One region of the Pseudomonas sp. EL_65y_Pfl2_R95 genome, then DNA from elsewhere that is predicted to be linked to it. Evidence: predicted binding sites of a transcription regulator. Region 1 holds the regulator's gene; the other holds the start of a gene.
What was found. The regulator sigma-54, encoded in region 1, starts transcription at its own class of promoters, with help from an activator protein. The targets are predictions, from matches to a motif close to ANTGGCATNNANNTTGCTNT.
Positions count from the first base shown of each region.

Region 2: a site for sigma-54 is predicted at 1,907-1,926, ahead of glnK (P-II family nitrogen regulator). Genes of this name have one in related genera too.

Region 1 is NZ_CAXAOV010000001.1:1,148,641-1,155,104, forward strand. It holds gene lptA (lipopolysaccharide transport periplasmic protein LptA) at 1-494, shown strand, start outside; gene lptB (LPS export ABC transporter ATP-binding protein) at 498-1,223, shown strand; gene AACY09_RS05475 (RNA polymerase factor sigma-54) at 1,360-2,880, shown strand; gene hpf (ribosome hibernation-promoting factor, HPF/YfiA family) at 3,058-3,366, shown strand; gene ptsN (PTS IIA-like nitrogen regulatory protein PtsN) at 3,382-3,846, shown strand; gene rapZ (RNase adapter RapZ) at 3,996-4,853, shown strand; gene AACY09_RS05495 (HPr family phosphocarrier protein) at 4,866-5,138, shown strand; gene AACY09_RS05500 (CoA-acylating methylmalonate-semialdehyde dehydrogenase) at 5,242-6,464, opposite strand, start outside.
Region 2 is NZ_CAXAOV010000004.1:154,627-161,090, forward strand. It holds gene AACY09_RS14195 (ammonium transporter) at 27-1,343, opposite strand; gene glnK (P-II family nitrogen regulator) at 1,382-1,720, opposite strand; gene AACY09_RS14205 (accessory factor UbiK family protein) at 2,117-2,401, shown strand; gene AACY09_RS14210 (autotransporter family protein) at 2,712-6,329, shown strand.

The DNA of each region.
Region 1 (6,464 bases):
CATCGCTAGGAAGCGTTCATGCCTGGGCTTTGCCAACTGATCGCGATCAACCGATTCGCGTACAGGCCGACAGTGCAGAACTCGACGATAAACAAGGCGTTGCTGTTTACCGTGGCGATGTAGTAATCACTCAAGGCACCATGAAAATCACCGGTGACACCGTCACTATTACGCAGAATGCCAAGGGCGAAGTTGATGTTTTCACCTCCGTCGGGCGCCCTGCGTACTATGAACAAAAGCCTGCAGTCGACAAAGAGATCGTCAAAGCCTACGGCCTGACCATTCAGTACTTTTCCGCCAACGAGCGCATCGTGCTGATTGACCAGGCCAAGGTCATCCAAGAGGGCAATACCTTCGAAGGCGAGAAAATTGTCTATGATACCCAGCGCCAAATCGTCAATGCTGGCCGCGCAAATGGCACCAAAGTGACCACGCCGCGCCCGCGCATCGACATGGTGATTCAGCCGAAGAACAAACCCACCCAAGGGCAGTAATTAATGGCTACATTGAAAGCCCAACACTTGGCGAAAAGCTATAAAAGCCGCCAGGTTGTCCGTGACGTTAGCCTGAGCATAGACAGCGGCCAAATCGTCGGCCTGCTCGGCCCTAACGGCGCAGGTAAAACCACCTGCTTCTACATGATTGTGGGCTTAGTCCAGGCTGACCAGGGTCGCATCCTGATTGACGACCTCGATGTCAGCCATCAGCCGATGCACGGCCGCGCGCGCGCGGGCATTGGCTACCTGCCTCAAGAGGCTTCGATTTTCCGTAAGCTCAGTGTTGCCGATAACATCATGGCCATTCTTGAGACCCGCAAAGAACTCGATCGGGCTGGCCGTGAGGCTGAATTGGAGAACCTGCTTGAGGAATTCCATATTCACCACATTCGTGACAACCTGGGAATGAGCTTGTCCGGTGGCGAGCGGCGCCGTGTTGAAATTGCCCGCGCCCTGGCCACTGCACCGAAATTTATTTTGCTCGACGAGCCTTTTGCGGGTGTTGATCCGATTTCGGTTGGCGACATCAAGCAAATCATCCATCACTTGAAAGCCAAGGGTATTGGCGTGTTGATCACCGACCACAATGTGCGCGAAACGCTGGATATTTGCGAAACCGCTTATATCGTCAGCGATGGCCAACTCATTGCAGAAGGTGATTCAGAGGCAATTCTGGCCAACCAGACGGTAAAAGAAGTCTACTTGGGTCATGAATTCCGCCTTTAACCTGGATTTTTTCACCCGATAAGCGGCAACAGCTAGGCAAAGCACTGCAATTCAGGCATATAATTTGCTTCCTTGAGGCGCCTCCTTCGGCGCCCTGTAGTGGATTGCGCAGAGACGCCGGTAAATAAGGTCTGCAATGAAACCATCGCTAGTCCTGAAGATGGGCCAGCAGCTGACGATGACTCCTCAGCTGCAACAAGCCATTCGCTTACTCCAACTGTCGACCTTGGATCTTCAACAAGAAATCCAGGAGGCGCTGGAGTCAAACCCAATGCTCGAACGCCAGGAAGATGGCGAAGACTTCGATAATTCGGATCCTATGGCCGACGGCGCAGAAACCGCAACTGTCGAGCAGCCCAAGCAACAAGACACCTACGAAGAAAGCAGCAACCACCAAGATGCGCCACAAACCGTGGACAATCTGGAAGAAGGTGAGTGGAACGAACGCATTCCCAATGAGCTGCCCATTGATACCGCGTGGGAGGATGTCTACCAGACCAGCGCCAGCAGCTTGCCAAGCAGCAACAGTGACGATGACGAGTGGGACTTCACCACGCGCACCTCAACCGGTGAAAGCCTGCAGAGCCACATGCTCTGGCAGCTCAATCTGTCGCCAATGTCCGACAAGGACCGTTTGATTGCAGTCACCCTGATCGACTGCATCAACCCACAAGGCTACCTCGAAGAAACCCTGGAAGAGATTCTGGAAGCCTTTGATCCTGAACTGGACATCGAGCTCGACGAGATTGAAGCCGTCCTGCACCGCATTCAGCAGTTCGAGCCTTCGGGCATCGCCGCACGAGACCTGCGCGAATGCCTGACCCTGCAACTGCGCCAGCTACCCGCCAAGACCCCTTGGCTAGTTGAAGCACAGCGCCTCGCCAATGATTATCTGGACTTGCTTGGCAATCGTGACTACAGCCAACTGATGCGCCGCATGAAGCTCAAGGAAGACGACCTGCGCCAGGTCATCGAGCTGATCCAAAGCCTTAACCCGCGTCCGGGTTCGCAGATTGAGTCCAGCGAGCCGGAGTATGTGGTGCCCGACGTGATTGTGCGCAAACACAATGAGCGCTGGCTGGTAGAGCTTAACCAGGAAGCCATGCCCCGCCTGCGGGTCAACGCTCAATATGCAGGCTTTGTCCGCCGTGCGGACTCCAGCGCTGACAACACCTTTATGCGCAATCAGTTGCAAGAAGCTCGCTGGTTTATCAAAAGCCTGCAAAGCCGCAACGAGACCCTGATGAAAGTCGCTACTCAGATCGTTGAGCATCAGCGCGGGTTCCTCGACTACGGTGACGAAGCGATGAAGCCTCTGGTACTGCACGACATTGCCGAAGCAGTCGGCATGCACGAGTCCACCATCTCGCGGGTTACCACGCAGAAATTCATGCACACCCCGCGTGGCATTTACGAGTTGAAATACTTCTTCTCCAGCCACGTAAGCACCTCCGAAGGCGGAGAATGCTCGTCTACAGCGATCCGCGCGATTATCAAGAAACTGGTTGCAGCGGAAAATGCAAAAAAGCCGTTGAGTGACAGCAAGATCGCTGGTTTACTGGAGGCACAAGGCATTCAAGTAGCTCGCCGCACAGTTGCTAAATACCGTGAGTCCCTCGGTATCGCGCCTTCAAGTGAACGCAAGCGATTGATGTAGCAGTTGATGAACAGGAAAATCGTCTCAACCAATACCGAACTGCCCCGCGCTTGGATAAAGTAGCCATACTGCTATTACCCAGCGTGGGAAATGTTTACTGAGGATTTTTCGCGCCACAGTGTTCCGGCGGCAGGCAAACAGCCTGTCTCTTACACACGGCAACAAGGAGAATGCGGTATGCAAGTCAACATCAGTGGACATCAGCTAGATGTGACCGACGCCCTGCGTGACTACATCGACGAAAAATTCAGTCGACTAGAACGCCACTTCGACAAGATTACGAATGTGCAAGTTATTATGGAGGTCGAGAAGCTCAAACAGAAAATCGAAGCCACCTTACACATTGCAGGCGGCGAAATTGTCGCTAATGCCGAACACGATGATATGTACGCAGCAATCGATTTACTGACCGACAAACTCGACAGACAACTTATCAAGCACAAGGAAAAGCAGCTCGACCGTCAACAGGGTGCAATGGCCCGTTGATATCGCCCAACTCCTATGATCCGACTTGAAAATATCCTGACCCCCGGCCGTTCCTTGGTGAACGTGCCGGGCGGCAGCAAAAAACGTGTTCTCGAACAGATTGCCAACCTGGTTGCGCGCGAATTGCCCGACCTCGATGGACAAGACATTTTCGAAAGCCTGATTGCCCGCGAGAAACTCGGGTCCACCGGTTTTGGCAATGGTATTGCCATTCCGCACTGCCGTCTGCCTGCTTGCAACGCGCCGATCAGTGCGTTACTCAGGCTCGACTCCGCTGTAGATTTCGATGCAATCGATGGCGCACCGGTAGATTTGCTGTTCGTCCTGCTGGTTCCTGAAGCGGCCACGGATGAGCACTTGGAGCTACTTCGTCAAATCGCCAGCATGCTTGACCGCAGCGATGTCCGCGAACGACTGCGCCAGGCACAGAGCAATGACGAGCTGTACCAGGTTGTTGTCGACATCCAGAACAACAGCTAAGGATTCTCTGCAAAAGGTGGCGAGTGCCGGGGCCATAGGCTTGCCCTGAGGCGTCAAAGTGAGCCAAGGCGACGGTTCAGTCGCGATGGAATGCAACAGGCGTTGGCACAGTCCTTTTTCAGAGGTTGTCTAATCGACAGAGAACCTACATGCGCTTGATAATAGTCAGCGGGCGTTCTGGATCAGGCAAAAGTACCGCCCTTGATGTACTTGAGGACAACGGCTTTTACTGCATCGATAACCTGCCTGCCAGCTTGCTGCCGCAACTCGCTGAGCGAGCGTTCCAGCAGAAAGATTCAGCTCGCCCCAATGTGGCGGTGTCAATTGACGCACGTAACCTGCCCAGCGATTTGAATATGTTTCCAGAGTTGCTTGAACAAGTGCGCGCGCGCAATGTTCAGTGCGACCTGCTTTATCTGGATGCAAACGAAGAAACCCTGCTCAAACGCTTCTCCGAGACCCGTCGCCGCCACCCGCTGACCAACGACAACCGTTCGTTAGCCGAAGCCATTACCGATGAAACGCTGCTGCTGGAGCCCATCATTGATCTGGCCGATTTAAAGATCGACACCACCCACCTGAATCTCTATCAGCTGCGCGACACCCTCGCCCTGCGCTTGTTGAACAAGCCAGATCCGGGCACCGCATTTCTGGTTGAATCCTTCGGCTTCAAGCGGGGCATGCCGGTCGATGCCGACGTGGTATTTGATGTACGCTGCTTGCCGAACCCCTATTGGCGGCCCGAGTTGCGCGATTTCTCGGGACTGGAACAACCGGTGTCGGACTATTTAGACAGCCAGCCGGATGTTCAAGAGATGTATCAAGACATCCATGCCTATCTGAGCAAGTGGTTGCCACGTTTCGCGGCCAGTAATCGCGCCTACGTTACCGTCGCAATTGGCTGCACAGGGGGGCATCATCGCTCGGTTTATATCGCCAACCGTTTGGGCAAAGCACTCAAAGCTCAGCTCAAAAACGTCCAGACCCGCCACCGCGACCTCAGTTAAGGAACCGCCGCGATGCCCGCCTGTGAAGTGACCATTATCAACAAGCTCGGCTTGCATGCACGGGCTGCAGCAAAATTCGTCGGTGTTGCCACGCTGTATCCATGCAGTATCAGAGTAGGCCGCACCCCGGAGAATCTGGTCGACGGCAAAAGCATCATGTCAGTGATGATGCTCGCCGCCGGCAAAGGCACCTCAATTCACCTGCTAACCGATGGCGAGCGGGACGAAGAAGCCCTTGAGGCGATCATGGCGTTGATCAACAACTTCTTTGACGAAGGCGAATAGATCGCTGCTCCCAGATGGAGCCGCCAGGCAAAATATCCAGACAAAAAAGACCCGTCATATGACGGGTCTTTTTTTAACAGCCAGAGCGCCTGCTTAGGCCCAGTTAACCGTTGCTTGGAAACGCAAAGGATGCTGCTTCATGGCTAGCGCGTTGCGGCCAGCGCTGAGTGATAGCCTTACGACGGGTGTAGAAACGTACACCGTCCGGACCGTAGGCGTGCAGGTCGCCAAACAGCGAGCGCTTCCAGCCGCCGAAGCTGTGGTAGGCAACCGGTACTGGCAGCGGCACATTGACCCCAACCATACCGACTTCAATTTCGTCACAGAACAAGCGTGCCGACTCGCCGTCACGGGTGAAAACGCAGGTACCGTTGCCGTACTCGTGATCGTTGATCAGCTGCATCGCTTCTTCGAGGCTGTTGACGCGAACAACGCACAGCACCGGGCCGAAGATTTCTTCCTGATAGATGCTCATTTCAGGGGTCACACGGTCGAACAAGCACCCACCGAGGAAGAAGCCGTTCTCATTGCCCGCCACGCTAAAACCACGGCCATCGACAACCAGCTCGGCGCCAGCAGCAACGCCTGCATCGACATAGCCCTTGACCTTGTCGCGATGAACACCCGTTACCAGCGGGCCCATGTCCAGCCCCGTCGAGGTACCCGCACCAATTTTCAATGCTTTGATCTGTGGCACCAGCTTTTTGATCATTGCATCAGCAATCTGGTCGCCCACACAAACCGCAACCGAAATCGCCATGCAACGTTCGCCGCATGAACCGTAAGCCGCGCCCATCAATGCACTAACAGCGTTATCGAGGTCAGCATCAGGCATCAGCACGGCGTGGTTTTTCGCGCCGCCCAGCGCCTGAACGCGCTTGCCACGCTTGGTGCCTTCGGAATAGATGTATTCAGCGATCGGCGTCGAACCGACAAAGCTCAGGGCTTTAACTTCTGGCGCTTCGATCAGCGCATCAACCGCCTCTTTATCGCCGTGAACAACGTTCATCACACCTTTTGGCAGGCCGGCTTCCTGCAGCAGTTGCGCGATATACAACGTCGAGCTTGGATCACGCTCGGAGGGCTTGAGGATAAAGCAGTTGCCGCAAACGATAGCCAATGGATACATCCACAATGGCACCATCGCTGGGAAGTTGAATGGGGTGATGCCGGCTACAACGCCGACTGGCTGGAAGTCGCTCCAGGCATCGATATTAGGGCCGACGTTACGGTTGTATTCGCCCTTGAGAATTTCCGGCGCGCCACAGGCGTACTCGACGTTCTCGATACCGCGCTTCAGTTCACCGGCAGCGTCTTCAATGGTTT
Region 2 (6,464 bases), on a different contig from region 1:
GTTGGTTCCGGGCGCACTCTGTGTGCTTACAGGTTGTAGCCACGCTCGTTGTGCAGAGCGAGATCGAGACCCACAGCCTCTTCTTCCTCGCTGACCCGCAGGCCCATTACCAGCTCGATCACTTTGAGAATCACAAAGGTCACAACCGCGGTGTAGATCACGGTGAAGATCACGCCTTCAAACTGGATCCAGAGTTGAGCGCCGATGTTTTCCACTTCACCAAAGCCGCCCAGTGCCGGAGCAGCGAACACGCCCGTGAGCAATGCACCGACGATCCCGCCAATGCCGTGCACGCCAAAAGCGTCCAGTGAATCGTCGTAACCGAGTTTGCGTTTCAAGCTAGTGGCGCAGAAGAAACAGATCACACCTGCAGCCAGGCCAATAATTAACCCGCCCATTGGTCCTGCGGTGCCTGCTGCTGGGGTAATCGCAACCAAACCGGCAACCACACCAGAGGCAATCCCAAGTGCGCTTGGCTTGCCGTGTGTCATCCATTCGGCAAACATCCAGCCCAGAGCAGCAGCGGCGGTGGCAATTTGCGTAACCAGCATGGCCATACCCGCAGTACCGTTTGCCGCCAGGGCAGAGCCTGCGTTAAAACCAAACCAGCCGACCCAGAGCATTGCCGCACCGATCAAGGTGTAACCCAGGTTGTGCGGTGCCATTGGCGTGGTTGGGTAGCCCTTGCGCTTGCCCAGTACCAGACACGCCACCAAACCCGCCACACCCGCGTTGATGTGAACGACAGTACCGCCAGCGAAGTCGAGTACACCCCAATCCCACAGCAAGCCGCCCACACCGCCCCAGACCATGTGCGCCATAGGTGCATAGACCAAGGTGAACCAGGCAGTGATGAAGACCAGCATTGAGGAGAACTTCATACGTTCGGCGAAAGCGCCGACGATGAGTGCAGGAGTGATGATGGCAAAGGTCATTTGAAAGGTGACAAACACGCTTTCAGGAACCGCGGCTACCAGGCTGTCAGTCCCCAAGCCGCTGAGGAATGCTCTCGACAAGCCGCCCACAAAGGAATTGAAGTTAACCACTCCTTCTTCCATGCCTGTGGTGTCAAACGCCATGCTGTAGCCATAAATAACCCACAACAGACTGACCAAACAGGTGACAGCAAAGCACTGCATCATCACAGATAGCACGTTCTTGGAACGCACCATGCCGCCATAAAACAGTGCCAAGCCAGGAATGGTCATAAACAGCACGAATGCGGTGGCAACAATCATCCACGCGGTATCGCCGCTGTTCAGTACAACCTCATCCGCCATAGCGACGCTAGGCAAAACAAGGGACAAAAGGGCTCCTAGCCCTGCGATCTTTCGCAGAGTCATGGTTTAACTCCTGGGGCGGGGTTTGGTTTTTTTGGGGCTTAAATCGCGTCGGTATCGGTTTCGCCGGTACGGATACGAATAGCCTGTTCGAGATTGACTACGAAAATTTTGCCGTCACCGATCTTGCCGGTGTTGGCGGCTTTAGTGATGGCCTCGATGACGCGATCCAGTTGATCGTCAGCGATGGCCACGTCGATTTTCACTTTTGGCAAAAAGTCGACTACGTATTCAGCACCGCGGTACAACTCGGTGTGGCCCTTCTGGCGACCGAAGCCTTTGACTTCGGTAACAGTGATGCCCTGCACGCCGATCTCCGACAGTGACTCACGGACGTCATCCAACTTGAACGGCTTGATGATGGCAGTAACTAGCTTCATGTAACTCTCTCCCGTGTAAGGTGGACTTGCCCCAGGAATTGCAAACCCGGCTCAAGTCTAAGCGCAGTGTCTGGCTTTTGTAATGCATTGACTGCTCTAACTCGGCAATACCAATACCCACCAACCGCTCCTGACGAAACACTCCAGTGCTCCGACTACCGCATCAGTGCATGTCTCATCAGGAGCTAAGCAGAAAGCTTGCCAAACATGCTAAAGCCGCTTTATTTCAGGTACTTAGGTCCTAGAACGGGCCAAAAGGCTGAATTTGCATCGATTTAACGCCCAATAATGGTGCGCTGCCATGGACCATGGCGCGCAATAATCGTGCAGACCTCGGAGACAGTGCCTGCGACGCTGCGTGTTACACTTTCGGCCTACCGCTATTGGAAGCTCGTCATGTTGCCACCAAAAATTCTGCTCGACGCCCTCACCGCTGGCGCTTCACGCCTGTTCAATGGCGATACGCCGTTGCCACGCGCTGAATTCGAAGCGCAATTCAAAGCACTGATGCAAAGCGGATTCAGCAAGTTGGATTTGGTGAGTCGTGAAGAATTCGACAGCCAGATGGTGGTTTTGGCTCGTACCCGTGCACGATTAGAGGCACTCGAAGCCAAAGTGCTCGAACTCGAAGCCAGCAGTCCTTCAGCAACACCTGTCGCACCAGAGTCCGGGCAAGAATAAGCCAGAGCGGCCACCTACCTGGTCGCACAGCTGGCCGTGCTGCGCTAAGCAATCCTCTCCTGCCCACTCAATCGATGGCCAACAGCCACTCGACGCGGGTCTTTGCGTGCCTGCCATTCAATCAATAGCCCGCGGCTAAGTAGCCGGGGTACGCCCCTCTCATGAAGGCTCAAGAATCTAAACAATTCTTGCTAGCCCCCGTTGAGCATTGGTGCCCCGGATAAGATCAACCCTCAACATCAGGCCTTCCATGCAGATAGATTTCTGCGGCCCTGATGCGCCTCGAAGGTTACGACAAAGGAAGTCGATCATGAAGCGGACCACCCGAAGCAGCTTGTCTATTCCGTCATTTATCTTGCGTGCGGGGCGGCAACGCTGGCCTCTGCAAAGCGCTTCTTTCAGCGCCCTGTTAGTTCTATCGGTCAGCGGTACCAACAGTGCCCATGCAGCCTGTATTACCCGCAACGGGGTTGGCGCCACCGAAGGCTCGATCTGCACCAGTGCAGACAGCCGTTTCGCCTCCAACACTGACAATGTGCCCATTCGCAGCAGCGCCAACAGCTCGCAGATACTCACCGCGTCAGATGTCACTGCCGAAGTGTTGCCGAGCACGCCCAATGGCAATCGCGCAGTGGTGTATGCCCGTAATGCGACCTTGAGTATCGAGGGTAATCTCACCAGCATCCTGAACGGCGCAGACGGCACCGAAACCGGGCAACTTCTACGTTCAGTCAGTACCGAGCCTGAACGGATGGGCTCAATAACTGTGGGCGGAAATACCCGCCTGATCACCACCCAGGCTGACGCCCTCGGACTTGACGCCAATCGCGGTAGCATTTTGCTTAACGGTAACCTCGACGCCGCCTCGGGCAATGCTGCTGGCGCGCGAGCACTCAAACCAGCAGTGCCACTTGAGCGGGGTCTACGCGCAGCCAATGGCGCAACGATAAAGGTACAAGGCGACACCTTGCTTGAGGTGGTCCGCCGGGCGATAGAAGTCAGCGGCACGCCAGGCTCGCGCATCGAGCTGAACAACCTCAGCAGCCGATCGGAAGGCTTTGGCATTGTGGCCAACCGCGAAGGTAACGCGGTGGTTATTACCGGGGAACAGGTCGACATCAGGGTCAGCGGCGACAACAGCGAGGGCATTTATGTTGGCAATGGCGCCAATGTAATCATCGACGTCGCCGGCGGCGATACCGACAACGGTCAAAACTCGGCAATTGTATTCAATACGCCCGGCGCCTCCCTCACCACGGCGGGAGACCGGTCCGATGCCCTGCGCGTGCAAAACAACCGCGGTGACGCCTTGATCAAAATCGGCAACGGCAGTATTACCACCGGCACAGCTGACAGCGGCTATGACTCCGAAGGTGCATTTGCCCTGGTTCGCGGCGGCTCAGGTGTGGCCCAAGTCGATATGAGTGGCGGCAGCATCACCACCTTCGGCGAAGAGGCAGAAGGGATCGCGGTTCAAGCCAATAACGATGCCTCCAGCCGGATCGATAACGACAGCATCATCAATCTCAGCGGTGGTAGCGTCACCACTCAAGGTAATAGCGCCGTCGGCTTGCTCGCGCAAAGCGATCCGTTGAGCAAGGGTAATGTCACCATCAACCAGTCTGGCGGCACTGTCACCACCAGCGGCACCGGTGATTTCCAGCAGTTAAGCCACGGCATTCTGGCTGAAGCGACCGGGTCAGGGAACAGCAGCATCAACCAGACTGGCGGTACGGTCAGCACCTCCGGCAATGGTAGCCACGGCCTGTATGGCTACTCGATTAGTGGTGATGTAAGCGTTAACCAAGGACCAATGGCCAGTGTTCAGGCCAGCGGGGACGATGCATCGGCGCTGGTGGCGCAAGCCGTTTCAGCCGATCAGCGTTACACCGTTGATGTCGCAGGTGAGTTGCTGGGCGGCAGTGGCAAAGGCGCTGGCATCAAAACCAGCACCGAAGCCAGTGGCAGCGTTGACTTAGCCGCCACTGCCAAGGTGAGCGCGGCCTCCGGGGTCGCCATTTTAGACGGCAGCGGCGCAAGCACCATCACCAGCGCCGGCACGGTCAATGGCGACATCCTCACCCACGACGGCGCTGACCAAATACGGCTGCTATCCGGCAGTGTCACCCGCGGCCAGATCCTTCTGGGCATGGGCGCCGACCGCGCAAACATTGATGCCAGTGCAGATATTGCAGGCGTAAGCAGCCTCGATGGCGGCGGTGGGGTTTACGACAATCTGAAAGGTGGCGGTGACATCCTGACCTTTGCCGGTGGCGATCAACGTGTCGCGGCAAACAGCCTGCAAAACTGGGAAAAGGTGGTTCTCGACCCGGGCACTCAGATCACCTTCAGCAGCTCAGGCCTCACCGTTGGCGGGAGTGATGATGCAATGGAGCGCGGCTTGGTCATTAATCAGGGCGCCACTGTACGCACCGCTGAACCGACCTTCGTAGTCACGGGCGACCTCAACAACCACGGCCGCATTGACCTGCAAAACAACAGCGCGGGGAATCGCTTTGTTGTTGCTAGCAACCCCGATGGTGCGTCAGGCGATTACCACGGACAAAACGCCAGCCTGAAAATCGACAGCGTCCTTGGCGATGACAATTCACCCAGCGACAGCTTGGTGGTTGACGGCAACGCAACGGGCAACACCACTATCAGTATCAATAACCTTGGTGGCACGGGCTCACTGACCCGCACCGGCATCGACGTGGTGCAGGTGAACGGCAACTCTGCAGGAGCCTTCTCCCTCAATGGAGATATTCAAACCAAAGACAATCGCCAAGCGATTGTTGGCGGCGCCTACGCCTATACCCTGAACCAGGCAGCAGACGGCGACTGGTACCTCAATTCGACAATTGAGGACGCACCCCCAAGCCAACCCACGGCGCCCACAGTTCCGTCGTCGCCGCGCTACAGTCCTGCTGCTCCGCTCTACCAGCAATATGGTCAAGCCCTGCTCGACATGAACGGTTTACCAACCCTGCAGCAAAGGGTCGGTAACCGATACTGGAATGCCGCCAGCGGTGTAGCTCAAAGCAACACCACTGCAACAGTTGATGGCGAACAAAGCTACATTGAGAACGGCGCATCCTGGGCTCGCGTTGAGGGCACCTATCAACGTAGCCGTCCCAATGCGGGGACCATCGATACTGACTCGGTAACCAATCGCTGGAAAATGCAGGCCGGGCTCGATGCTCTGCTTAACGAGGATCAATACGGCAACAAGCTGATTGGCGGCGTGAATGCACACTACGGCACATCGGCATCGCAGGTTGAGTCATTCTTCGGTGACGGCACTCTCGACAGCCGCGGTTATGGCGTCGGTTTAACCCTCACCTGGCTGCAGGACAATGGCTTTTATCTTGACTCGCAAGCCTCGGCGACTTGGTACAAAACCGACATCGATTCCGATGAAACTGATCGCCAGTTAGCGGCGGACAACAAAGGCTTTGGCTACGCCTTCTCGGTGGAGAGCGGCAAGCAAGTCGAACTCAACGAAAATCTGACCCTGACGCCCCAAGCGCAGTTGATCTACTCCCATGTGGATTTCGACAGCTTTACCGATGCCTTCAACACCCAAGCCTCCCTCGACGATGCCGACAGCCTGCGCTCACGCATCGGCCTTTCCCTTGATCACGACAGCCGCTGGCTGGATGACACCAACCAAATCCGCCGCAGCCATGTCTACGCAATCAGCAACCTCTACTACGAGTTCCTCGATGGCACGCAAGTGGATGTTGCCGACGTGAAGTTCAACAATCGTCCAGAACGACTCTGGACCGGCCTCGGTGTTGGCGGCAGCTATAACTGGAACCAAGACCATATGTCGCTGTACGGCGAACTCTCGGTCGATTCAACCGTGAATAACTTCGGCGACAGCACCGCGGTAAATGGCACGGTCGGGGTGCGCGTGAAGTTTTGATTCGAACTCGGCAATAAAAAACGGAGCCTTTGGGCTCCGTTTTTTATCGTTCTCAACTCAGGAAAACCCAACTAGCCGCCTGCGTGTCGCGTCGGCCGAACCTGTTACTCTCGCTCTATCGCAGGAAGCGATGCA